2 regions of the Quatrionicoccus australiensis genome follow, and region 2 is predicted to be linked to the other one. Evidence: predicted binding sites of a transcription regulator. Region 2 holds the regulator's gene; the other holds the start of a gene.
The links. The regulator sigma-54, encoded in region 2, starts transcription at its own class of promoters, with help from an activator protein. The targets are predictions, from matches to a motif close to TGGCACGCTTNCTGCTNA.

Region 1 (6,494 bases), 130 kb from region 2:
CCTTGTCCCAGAAGCCCTCTTCGGAACAGCCGATACAGCCGTGGCCGGACTGCACTGGCCAGCTGACGCCGCCGTTCCAGCGCATCGACGAACAGGCGTTGTAGGTGGTCGGGCCCTTGCAGCCCATCTTGTAGAGGCAGTAGCCCTTGCGCGAACCCTCGTCATCCCAGGCTTCGGCAAACTGGCCGGCGTCGAAATGGCCGCGGCGATAGCACTTGTCGTGGATGCGTTGACCGTAGAACATCTTCGGCCGGCCCTGACGATCGAGCTCGGGAATGCGGTCGAAGGTCAGCATGTAGGTGACGACGCCGGTCATGACTTCGGCGATCGGCGGGCAGCCCGGCACGTTGATGATCGGCTTGTCGGTGATCACCTTGTGCACCGGCGTGGCGCGCGTCGGGTTCGGCTTGGCGGCCTGCACGCAACCGTAGGAGGCGCAGGCGCCCCAGGAAATGATGGCCTTGGCGTCGGCGCAAGTTTCGCGCAGCTTTTCCACGAACGGGCGACCGCCCTGGATGCAGAACATGCCGTCTTCGTTGAGCGGCGGATTGCCTTCGACGGCAACGATGTAATTGCCCTTGTACTTCTTCTTGACCTCGTCGAGGATCGCTTCGGCCTGGTGACCGGCGGCGGCCATCAGCGTGTCGTCGTAGTCGAGCGACAGCATCGAGAGCACGACATCCTTGGTCAGCGGGTGCGCCGAGCGGATGAAGGATTCGGAACAGCAGGTGCATTCCAGGCCATGCAGCCAGAGCACCGGCGTACGCGGCTTGTTTTCCAGCGCATGGGCGATGCGCGGTGCGGCAGCGCTGCCCAAGCCCAGCGAAGTGGCAGTCAGGCTGCAGAATTTCAGAAAGCTGCGCCGGGTGATCCCCTGGCGGCGCAATACTTCATAGAATGTCTCGGTCACGTTCGATTCCCCCGTTGTTATGTCGCGTCGCGATGGGCCTTCTAGGCAAAGCGCGTGCCACGCCATCGGGACTTGAAATTTCCTCAAGGAAATCAACACTCTCCTGTCGATCCGGGCGCACACCGGCAGCACGGCGGGAAGCCCTGATCGATCACATGGTTTCCACTATGGCAAGCCTTTTACCACCTCGCGCGAGATGCCCGGTGAATAAGCGCGAAAGCCTTGTGCAGCAAGGCTGCCCCAAGGTCTCGTTCTGGCTCTAAAATCGCCGTATTAGGAGAGAGACAGTGCCCAGAATTGCCGAACTGATTACACAACAAAGCGGACATCTCAGGCCCGACACCACGCTTGGTGAAGCAGCGGCGACGATGCTGAAGGAAAAGCTGTCGTCAGTCATCATTGTCGGCCCGGAAGGCATACTCGGCATCGCCACCGAGGGCGACATCCTGCACGCCATGCGCGAACACCGCGCCCTGGAGCAGGCGATCAGCAGCATCATGACGACGCCGGTACATAGCGTCGTCGACACCACCGAATTGCGGGCCGCCTACCGCGAAGCGGCAAATCTGGGCATTCGCCATATCGTCGTGACCGACGCCGGCGGCCAGCCGCTGGGTGTGGCCAGCGAATCGGATTTCCGCCGCCACCTGGGTACCGACTTCTATCGCCATCTGAACAATGTCGATACGCTGATGGAGCGCATGTTCCCCCGCCTGCCGCCGGATGCCTCGCTGGATACGGCCCTGGCAGCCATGGAGGCGGCGCGCGCCAGTTGTGCCGTGGTTGTCGAACAGCACAAGGCGATCGGCATCCTGACCGAGCGCGATGTCGTGCGCCTGTTCCTGAATGCCGAAGACAATCCGCCGCTCTCGGCAGTCATGACCCGGCCGCCGATCACGATAGGCGAGGAGCGCTCGCTGGCCGAAGCGACCCAGCTGATGAACACCCATCGCATCCGGCATCTGGTCGTAGTCAACGCCTGCGGCCATGCGGTTGGCCTGCTCTCCGAACACACCCTGATGCGCCCGCTCGAGCTCGACCTGGTGGATGATGCGCTGGCTGACCGTCTGGCACTGACCCGCTCAAACAATCTGGCCCAGGAAGAAATCCAGCTCAACGATCGCTACCAGCGCGCATTGCTCGACAATTTTCCCTTTCTCGTCTGGCTGAAGGACACCGAATCACGCTTTCTCGCGGCCAACCGCAGCCTGGCCGATACCTGTGGCGAACGCTCACCGGCCGACCTGATCGGCAAGTCCGACTACGATTACTGGCCAGCCGAACTGGCCGAACGCTATCGCGCCGACGACCAGGCCGTGATGCGCAGCGGCCAGAAAAAAGTGGTGACCGAACCGATTGGACGGACACACCACCTGAACTGGTTCGAAACCTACAAGGCCCCGGTTTTCGGGGATGACGGCAAGCTGCTCGGCACCGTCGGTTTTGCCCAGGACATCTCGGACAGACGCCGCGCCGAAGAGGCCATCCTGCTGCGCAACGCCGCGCTCGCCGGCATGCTGCGCAATGAGCCGCTGGCCGGCATCCTCGAGTTGATTGTGCTTTCCGTCGAGGCCGAAATTCCAGCCTGGCGCTGCGCCATCCAGAGCTACAACCCCGCTGACAACAGCCTCCGCTATCTCGCCGCCCCCCGTCTGCCGGAAACTTTCTGTGAAGCTACCGCCACCATGCCGGTGCACGATGGCCTCACAACCTCCGCGACTGCAGCCGCCCGGCGCCAGCGGGCAACTACGGCCGATATCACCCGGCACGCCCGCGGGACAGCCTACGATGCAGCCACCCAGTTAGCCGGGTTTTCCGCTTGCTGGGCGGAACCCATCTTCTCGCCACAAGGCGAACTGCTCGGCACTTTCAGTGCCTATCACAATCTGCCGGGTACTCCCGGCGATGAACAGCAGGCCATCTTCACGCATGCCAGCCAGCTGGCAGCCCTGATCATGGCGCACCAGCAGGGCGCCGAGAGCCTGCAACAAAGTCTGAGCACTTTCCACGGCATTTTCGACAGCATCAGCGAAGCGCTTTTCATCCAGGCTGAAGACGGGACCTTTCTCGACGCCAACCTCGGCGCCGAGCAGATTTTCGGTTACCCGCGCCAGGTCATGATCGGCCAGACTCACCACAGGCTCGGCGCCCCCGGTCTCAACGACCTGAGCCGAACCGGCTCGCACATCAGCGCGGCCATCGCCGGCACGCCGCAGTACTTCGAGTATTGGGGCCAGAGTGCCGATGGCCGGATTTTTCCGATCGACGTCCGCCTGCACCCCTGTACCTACTTTGGCCGCCAGGTACTGATCGCTTCGGTGGTCGATATCAGCGAAAGAAAACAGGCCGCACTGCGCCTGGAAATCGAGCATGACCTGGCGCAGGCGCTGGCGACCGGGATGCCGCGCCAGGACGTGCTCGACACCATTCTCAAGGCCGCACTGCGCTTCCCCGACCTCGACGCCGGCGGCATCTACTACCGCCAGGACAACGGCAGTTACCGCCTGGCTGCCGAACAGGGCCTGTCGGCCAAATTCGCCGGACTGAATGCCGAACTCGCCGCCGATACCCCGCAAGCTGCGGTCATCCGCAATGGCCGGCTGGTCTGCAGTTGCAGCGAATCGGGAGATCACTGCACGGAACCGCCGTTGATCGCCGCCCCCCACCTCGAGGCGGAAGGCCTGCGCTGCCTGACCATCCTGCCGGTAATGCTGGCCGGCGAGTCGATCGCCTGCCTCTACCTGGCCGGACGCCAGGTCAGGCAGATTTCGCACGAAACGCTGCAGGCCCTGGAGACCCTGAGCAACACTTTTGCCCAGACCCTGCTGCGCCTGAATGCCCAGGAAGAAGCCGATCGCCTGCAGCACAATCTGAGCGGCCTGTTCAACAACCTGACGGACTTCCTGTTTGTCGTCGACGAACAGGGACAGATCGTGCATTACAACCATACGGTTGCCGACAAGCTCGGCTATGGTCCGGTCGCCCTGCTCGGCCAGCACATCCATACGGTCAACCCGCTGGAAACGCGCGAAATGGCCGACCGGATACTCGGCGAAATTCTCGCCGGCGAACGCTCAAGCAGCCCGCTGCCGCTGCTCCATGCCAACGGCAGCCGGATTGCCGTCGATACCCGCATCATCACCGGCTACTGGGATGGCCAACCCGCCATGTTCGCGATCGCGCAGGACATCCGCGAACGCCTGATTGCCGAAGAGCGCCAGAAACTCGCGGCCAGCGTCTTCGACAATGCGCACGAAGGCATCATGATTACCGACCCGGCCGGCCGGATCATCGAAGTCAATGCCACGTTCAGCGAGTTGACCGGTTATCCGCGCCAGGAAGCCATCGGCCAGACCGCCGATCTGCTCAAATCCGGCCATCACGACGCCAATTTCTACCGCGCCATGTGGAAAACCATCCGCGAGGTCGGCTACTGGCGCGGCGAAGTCTGGAACCGCAAGAAATCCGGCGAGGTTTTTGTCGAGCTGCTGACCATCTCGACGGTACACGACCGCGAAGGCATGATTTCGCATTTTGTCGGCATCTTTTCCGACATCACGCTGATCAAGGAACACCAGCAGCGGCTTGAGCACCTCGCCCATTTCGATGCCCTGACCCAGCTGCCCAACCGCATGCTGCTCGGCGACCGCATGCAACTCGCGATGGCGCAGACCGAACGCAACGGCAAGGTGCTGGCCGTCGCCTACCTCGATCTCGACGGTTTCAAGCCGGTCAATGACCAGTATGGACACTCGGTCGGCGACAAATTGCTGGTCGAGGTCGCGCAGCGCCTGAAGAGCTGCATCCGCGCCGGCGATACCGTCTCGCGGCTGGGCGGCGACGAATTCGTACTGCTTTTGGCAGAACTCGACAGCATCCGCGAGTGCGACCATGCAATCAGCCGGGTCATCTCGGTCCTGACCATGCCGTTCCGCATTGCCGGCCACGAGATCTTCATCTCGGCCAGCATCGGCGTCACCCTCTACCCGCAGGATGGCTCGGACAGCGACACCCTGCTGCGCCACGCCGATCAGGCGATGTATGCAGCCAAGCAGGCCGGGCGCAACCGCTTTCACCTGTTCGACCCGGAAAACGACCGGCGCGCCCGCGTCCGCCGCGACGAGGTCGGCCGCATCCGCGAAGCGCTCGAGCAGGGCGAATTCGAGCTGTTCTACCAGCCCAAGGTCAATATGCGCCAGGGCAATGTCGTCGGGGCCGAGGCCCTGATCCGCTGGCAACATCCGGAACGCGGCCTGCTCCTGCCGGGCGAATTCCTGCCCGCCATCGAAGGCACCGAGCTTGCCATCACGCTCGGCGACTGGGTTTTGCAGGAAGCATTGGGTCAGCTTGAAAACTGGCAGCAGCAGGGCCTCGATATATCCGTCAGCGTCAATATTGCCGGCAACCACCTGCAATCGCCCGGCTTTGCCGCGCGCCTGGGCGAACTGCTTGCCGCCCACCCCACGGTATCCCCCGGACATCTCGAACTGGAGGTTCTGGAAACCGCCGCCCTTGAGGATATTCCCCGGGTCGCCGCGCTCTTTGTCGAATGCCGGCGTTTTGGTGTCAGCTTCTCGCTCGACGATTTCGGTACCGGCTATTCATCGCTGACCTATTTCCGCCGCCTGCCGGCCGACGTGCTCAAGATTGACCAGTCCTTCGTCTGCGACATGCTGGATGATCCGGACGACCTGGCCATCGTCGAAGGCGTCATCGGCCTGACCCGAGCCTTTCAGCGCAAGGTGATCGCCGAGGGCGTCGAAACCGTCGAACACGGCATGGTCCTGCTGCTGCTCGGCTGCGACATGGCACAGGGTTTCGGCATTGCCCGTCCGATGCCGGCCGGACAACTCCCCGCATGGGTCGCGCAATTCCGCCCGGATGAGCTTTGGGGTTCAACCACCGCCTTCAACTGGTCGCGGGAAGACATCCCGATGCTGATTGCCGGGGTAGACCACACCCGCTGGATGAAAAAACTCTACGCCTGCCTCGCCGATGAAGATGGTCGGCAGCCAGCACCGGAGCTCGATGAAAACGCCTGCCGTTTCGGCCGCTGGTACACCAGCCCGAAAGCCCAGCGCTATGCGGCCATCAAGGAATTCAACGAACTGGCGCAAATTCACCGGCAGATTCATCAACTCGGCAAACAACTGCTCGATCAACGCAACACGCCGGAACAGGCATCCTTGCTGGAGGCTGTCGAAAAGCAGAGTCAGACACTGAGCGACTACCTGCAAAAGATACAGACCGAGGTGCTGCTGGCGAGTCAGGGAAGCAGGTGATAAGCCGGGTTGTGCAGACCGGCCACCGCTGCCAGTAGCGCATCGATCGCCTTCGGACGGACGAAACCGGCGCGCCAGGCAAGGGCGATGCGGCGTGATGGCTCCGGTGCGCGAAAGGGTATGACGCTGATCAGCTCGTTGCTGTAGGGATGCCCGAGCGCCCCTTCGGGCAGCACCGAGACGCCCAGCCCGGAGGCCACCATGCAACGGATGGTGCCGATCGAGTGACCGAGCCGGACATCGGTTTCCGGGCTGCTCACCTGCGGGCAGGCACCCAGTACCTGGTCGCGGAAGCAGTTGCC
Region 2 (6,494 bases):
GTTTCGGCGGCGGCGCGGTGATGCAGTTCGGCATGAATATCGGCCTTCGGCGTCGGTCGACCGATCCATTGCGGCAATAATGAGCCGGCAATCATGCCCAGGATGCTGACGCCGAGGCCGATCAGCTGCGGCGGCACGAGTTGGCCGACGTTGGCCAGCGCGTAGGCGTAGTCACCGCTCGACGGGCTGCTGCCGACCAGCGCCTCGACCAGCAGCCACGAGGCCAGACCGCCGAAAATCGCGGCGAGTGCGCCCTGCGTCGTCGCCCTCTTCCAGAAGGCACCGAAGAAAAGCGGCACGAAAGCCCCGGCCAGCGTCACCTTGTAGGCGTTCTCGACCATCTTGAAGATGCTGGCGTTCGAGTACAGCGCAAAGGCGAGCACGATGCCGGCGAAAACAACGATCGCGCCGCGCATGACGCGCAGGAACTGGTGGTCGCCCATGTGCGGGAAGAAATCGCGGACGATGTTTTCCGAGAAGGCGACGGCGGGCGCGAGCAGGGTGGCCGACGAACAGCTCATGATCGCCGAGAGTACGGCACCGAAAAAGATGGCCTGGGCGAAGACCGGCGTGTGCTGCAGGACCAGCGTCGGCAACACGAGTTGCGAGTCGGTCTGCAGCAGGCCGTTGAACAGCGTCGGGTCGATCAGCGTCGCCGAGTAGGCGATGAACATTGGCACGAAGGTGAAGCAGAAATAGATCGAGGCGCCGAGGATGGAACCCCACAGCGCGATCCTCTGGGTTTTCGCCGAGGTGATGCGCTGGAAGACGTCCTGCTGCGGAATCGAGCCGAGCATCATGGTGATCCAGGCGCCAAGAAAGGACAGCCACAGCCAGGGATCGGGCGGCGGGAAGAAATCGAGTTTGCCGGCCTCGGCCGCATGCTGGATCACCGTGTCGACGCCGCCGGTCAGGCCGGACACCAGCCAGGCGATGAACAGCATGCCGCCCATGATGACGCCCATCTGCACGAAATCGAGGATGGCGACCGAGAGCATGCCGCCGAAGGTGGTGTAGGTCAGCACGATGGCGGCGCCGAGGATCATGCCGGCCGGCTGGCTGAGATAGCCGTCGGTCACGACATTGAAGACGAGGCCGAGCGCCTTGATCTGGGCCGAGACCCAGCCGAGGTAGGAGGCGACGATGCAGAGCGTGGTCAGCACCTCGACCGTGCGGTTGTAGCGCAGGCGGAAATAGTCGCCGAGGGTCAGGATGTTGAGCTTGTAGAGTTTGCGCGAGAAGAAGACGCCGGCAATGATCAGGCACATCGAGGAGCCGAAGGGGTCGGCGACGACGCCGGAGAGGCCATCCTTGACGAAGGTGGCGGAGACGCCGAACACCGCTTCGGCGCCGAACCAGGTGGCGAATACGGTCGCGGTGACGACCGGCAGCGGCAGATGGCGGCCGGCGACGGCGAAGTCCTTGGCACTATGGACGCGGGTTGCCGCAAAGAGGCCGATGCCGATGGAAACGAGCAGGTAGAGAACGACGAACCAGATCAGCATGAGCGTACGGTCAACGAGGCCAAGAGGTTGAAAACGCGGAAATTATAAGGTGATTGCGCCCAGCCCGGATCAGAACGGCGGCGGGCAGTGGAAACGTAGTGCCTCACCGGTCAACGGGTGGGAAAAGGCCAAATCCATGGCGTGCAGCAACAGGCGATCCGCCTTGCCCTCGGCGGCGCCGGCGTAAAGGTCGTCGCCGAGAATCGGATGGCCGAGTTCGGCCATGTGTACGCGCAACTGGTGCGAGCGGCCGGTAAAGGGTTCGAGTTCGACGCGCGTTAGGTTGTTGACCGGGTCAAGTTCGAGGCGGCGGAAGCGGGTCAGCGAAGGTTTGCCGATATCGAAATCGACCTTCTGGCGCGGCCGGTTCGGCCAGTCGCAGATGAGCGGCAGTTCGACCTCGCCCTGCTCTGCCTTGAGCAGGCCGTCGACGACGGCGACATAGCGCTTGTCCACCAGGCGGTCGCGGAACAGCTTCGAGAGCAGCCGGTGCATTTCTTCGCCGCGCGCCAGCACGAGCAGGCCGGAAGTCGACATGTCCAGGCGGTGCACGATCAGCGCATCGGCAAATTGCGCCTGGATGCGGCTGGCCAGGCAATCCGCCTTGTCCTCGCCGCGGCCTGGCACTGAGAGCAGGCCGGCCGGCTTGTCGACGATGAGCAGCGTGTCATCGACGAAAAGCGGGGTCAGACCGGTGTCTACCGGTGGGTAATAGGCGCTCATGGCTGGCGGGGCGGGACGTCGCTGCAGCGACTGTCGGCGAACGGCCCGCTGTCCCGCAGCCAGCCTTTTGCCGGCGCCGTCTGGGCGCAGATGCGCTGGCCGTCGATGCGGCTGGCCCACCAGTACCAGGCGGCGGGTTTGCCGACGGCGGTGAATGTCATGGCCAGCATGAGCAGTGCGATAAGTCGTTTGAATTGCATCGGGCGAATAATTTGCTTGCCAATAGCTTACTGTAAATGTACTGTATTTATACCCAGTATCCGATGGGCGCCAAATCAGCCAGCGAGAATATACCGCGTGTTCTGTCGCTTTCTCCGGGTAATGCAGCAAAAGGATATTTGTTTGTCTTGAACTGACCTTTCTGCTGATGCAGCAATTTCTATTCCATCTTCGGCCCCTGTGCCATAATCCGCTCAAATTTTCGAGGTACCCCCATGGACGACAACAAGGCAAAGGCGCTCAGCGCAGCGCTGCAACAGATTGAAAAGCAGTTCGGCAAAGGCTCCATCATGAAGATGGGCGATGCCGAGATCGACGAAGGCATCCAGGTGGTTTCTACCGGTTCGCTCGGCTTGGATATCGCGTTGGGCGTCGGCGGTCTGCCGCGCGGCCGCGTTGTCGAAATCTACGGTCCGGAATCCTCGGGCAAGACCACGCTCTGTCTGCAGGTCATTGCCGAAATGCAGAAGCTGGGCGGCGTTGCCGCCTTCATCGATGCCGAACACGCGCTCGATCCGCAATATGCCCAGAAGCTCGGCGTCAATGTCGGTGACCTGCTGATCTCGCAGCCGGATACCGGCGAACAGGCCCTCGAAATTTCCGACATGCTGGTCCGTTCCGGCTCGGTCGACATCATCGTCATCGACTCGGTCGCGGCGCTGACGCCGCGTGCCGAAATCGAAGGCGAAATGGGCGACCAGATGGTCGGCCTGCACGCCCGCCTGATGAGCCAGGCACTGCGCAAGCTGACCGCCAACATCAAGAAGACCAACACCTTGGTCATCTTCATCAACCAGATCCGCATGAAGATCGGCGTCATGTTCGGTTCGCCGGAAACGACGACCGGCGGCAATGCGCTCAAGTTCTACGCTTCCGTGCGCCTCGACATCCGCCGCATCGGCTCGATCAAGAAGGGCGACGAGGTCATCGGCAGCGAAACCAAGGTCAAGGTCGTCAAGAACAAGGTGTCGCCGCCCTTCCGCGAAGCCATTTTCGACATCCTGTACGGCGAAGGCATTTCCCGCCACGGCGAAATCGTCGAACTCGGGGTTGCCCACAAGCTGGTCGAGAAATCCGGCGCCTGGTATTCCTACAAGGGCGAAAAGATCGGTCAGGGCAAGGACAATTCCCGCGAATTCCTCAAGGCCAACCCGGAAATCGCTGCCGAGATCGAGGCGGGCATCCGCGAAGCGGCCAGCACCAATGTCATCAAGCCGGTCAAGGCAGCCAAGGTTGATGGCTGATCCCTCTGCTGCGCTGCGGGTTGCCGCGCTTCGACTCCTCACCCGGCGCGATCACAGCCGGGCGGAGTTGAAGGCCAAGCTCGCCGCGCAGGCGGAGTCGGAAGAACAGCTCGAAGCCGTGCTCGAACGCCTGCAGGCCGAGCGCCTGCTGTCCGATTCGCGTTACGCCAGTCAGCGCGTCGTCGCCCGTGCCGGGCGCTACGGCAATGCGCGGCTGAAGCAGGAACTGCGGCAATGCGGCATCGGTGATGACGACATTGCCGATGCCTTGCCCGAGGCCGGCGATGAAGCCGAGCGTTGCAAGGCGGTATGGGCGAGAAAATTCCGCGAGTTGCCGCAATCGGCAGCCGAGCGGGCCAAACAGATGCGTTTTTTGCAATATCGCGGTTTTTCCGGCGACGCGATTCGCCGTGTCATGCGCGGAGCCGATGAATGAGCGATGTCAAAGTGTCCACCCTGAGTGCCCACAACCTCAAGAAGCGCTACAAGTCGCGGACGGTGGTCGAGGATGTTTCCTTTGATGTCAAAAGCGGCGAGGTCGTCGGCCTGCTCGGCCCGAACGGGGCCGGCAAGACCACCTGTTTCTACATGATTGTCGGCTTGGTCGCGGCTGATGGCGGCGAGGTCTATATCGACGATGTCCGCCTCACCCACCTGCCGATGCACAGCCGGGCCCGCCTCGGCCTGTCCTACCTGCCGCAGGAAGCCTCGGTCTTCCGCAAGCTCAATGTCGAAGAGAACATCCGTGCCGTGCTCGAGCTGCTCAAGCTGCCGGCGCAGGAACTCGACGACCGCCTCGAAGGCCTGCTCAGCGAACTGCACATCGGGCATGTCCGGCACGTCAATGCGGCCGCCCTCTCCGGTGGTGAGCGCCGCCGCGTCGAAATCGCCCGCGCCCTGGCCACCAACCCGCGCTTCATCCTGCTCGACGAGCCGTTTGCCGGTGTCGATCCGATTGCTGTACTGGAGATCCAGAAGATCATCCGCTTCCTCAAGGAGCGCGGCATCGGTGTCCTGATTACCGACCATAATGTGCGCGAAACGCTCGGTATCTGCGATCACGCCTATATTATTAACGCCGGACGCGTTCTCGCGTCTGGACGGCCGGACGAAATCGTTGATAATGAAAGCGTCCGCAAGGTTTATCTCGGCGAGCATTTCAAGCTCTGACCGTTAGGCTGCACCCCAACCCGAACCGATGAAGCCAGCTCTCCAACTAAAACTATCCCAGCATCTGGCACTGACGCCTCAGTTGCAGCAGTCGATCAAGCTATTGCAGTTGTCGACGGTCGAGATGCAGCAGGAAATCGAGCGTTACCTGCTGGAAAATCCGATGCTGGAGCGCGAGGACGAGGCCGGTACGGAATCCTTTGGGGCGGCGCAGCAATTCGATTCACCGGCCAACGAAACGACGCGCAGCGAACCGACTGAAGAGCGCGAACGTGATCCGCGCGAGGAACGCGAGCAGGAAGTGCCGAGCGCACCTTCCGAAGTCGATGATGATCGCTGGGCTTCCGATGCCGGGACCTTTACCGGTGCCGGGCGTGATGAAGACGACGACAGCGATTCACGCGACATCCATTCGGCCGCCACCAGCCTGCGCGAACATCTCGGCTGGCAGCTGGGCATGACCCAGCTCAGCGAACGCGATCGCAGCCTGGTCCGTTTCCTGATCGAAGCGCTGGACGATGACGGCTATCTCTCGGCCACGCTTGAGGAGCTGTGGGAAACCCTGCCGCCGGAATACGAGATCGAGCTCGAAGAGCTGGAAATCGCCCTGCACCACATCCAGCATTTCGATCCGACCGGGATCGGCGCGCGCAGCCCCAGCGAATGCCTGGCGCTGCAATTGAAAGCGATGCCGGCCGACGAAGTACAGGCGCTTGCCCTGGCGATCGTCGAGAAGCATCTGGAACTGCTCGCGGCGCGCGATTTTGCCAAAATTCGCCGGTTGACCGCCTGTGACGACGATGAACTGAAGGCGGCACAATCCCTGATCGTCAGCCTCAATCCGCGGCCGGGGGCGCGTTTCTCGCAGACCGAGGCGCGCTACATCACGCCGGACGTAATGGTCAGGAAGCTCAAGGGCAAATGGACCGCCTACATCAATCCGGATGCCTACCCGCGCCTGCGCATCAACCGTCTGTATGCCGAGATTCTGTCGAGACAGCGGCGCGGCAATGGCAACCTGACCGGCCAGTTGCAGGAAGCACGCTGGCTGATCAAGAACGTGCAGCAGCGTTTCGAGACCATCCACCGCGTGACGCAGGCCATTGTCGATCGTCAGCGCCAGTTTTTCGAACATGGTGAAGTCGCCATGCGGCCGTTGGTCCTGCGCGAAATCGCCGATATTCTCGGTTTGCACGAGTCGACCGTCTCGCGCGTCACCAGCCAGAAATACATGGCGACGCCGCGCGGCATCTTTGAATTGAAATACTTTTTCGGCAGTCATGTGTCCACCGATACCGGTGGTGCCTGTTCTGCCACCGCCATTCGCGCCCTGATCAAGCAATTGATCAGTGCCGAGGATGGCAAGAAGCCCTTGTCGGATAGTCAATTATCCGAAATACTAGGCCAGCAGGGAATTGTTGTAGCCCGACGCACGGTAGCCAAATATCGCGAGTCACTCAACATCCCGCCGGTCAATTTACGCAAGACCCTGTAGAGAGAGGAGAAAAAATGAATCTGCAGATCGCTGGTCACCACATCGAAGTAACCCCGGCATTGCGCGAATACGTCGAGAACAAGCTCGATCCCGTCGTTCGCCATTTTGACAAAGTCACCGGTGTTAACGTGGTTCTGT

Region 1: a site for sigma-54 is predicted at 953-970, ahead of KI612_RS18875 (hydrogenase small subunit). Genes of this name have one in related genera too.

The regions. Positions count from the first base shown of each region.
Region 1 is NZ_CP075188.1:3,990,764-3,997,257, forward strand. Features, by position in the region: gene KI612_RS18875 (hydrogenase small subunit) at 1-910, opposite strand, end outside; gene KI612_RS18880 (EAL domain-containing protein) at 1,198-6,192, shown strand; gene KI612_RS18885 (hydrogen peroxide-inducible genes activator) at 6,177-6,494, opposite strand, start outside.
Region 2 is NZ_CP075188.1:4,118,121-4,124,614, reverse strand. Features, by position in the region: gene KI612_RS19550 (sodium:solute symporter family protein) at 1-1,505, opposite strand, end outside; gene KI612_RS19545 (RluA family pseudouridine synthase) at 1,575-2,228, opposite strand; gene KI612_RS19540 (hypothetical protein) at 2,225-2,428, opposite strand; gene recA (recombinase RecA) at 2,663-3,691, shown strand; gene recX (recombination regulator RecX) at 3,684-4,127, shown strand; gene lptB (LPS export ABC transporter ATP-binding protein) at 4,124-4,861, shown strand; gene KI612_RS19520 (RNA polymerase factor sigma-54) at 4,890-6,356, shown strand; gene hpf (ribosome hibernation-promoting factor, HPF/YfiA family) at 6,371-6,494, shown strand, end outside.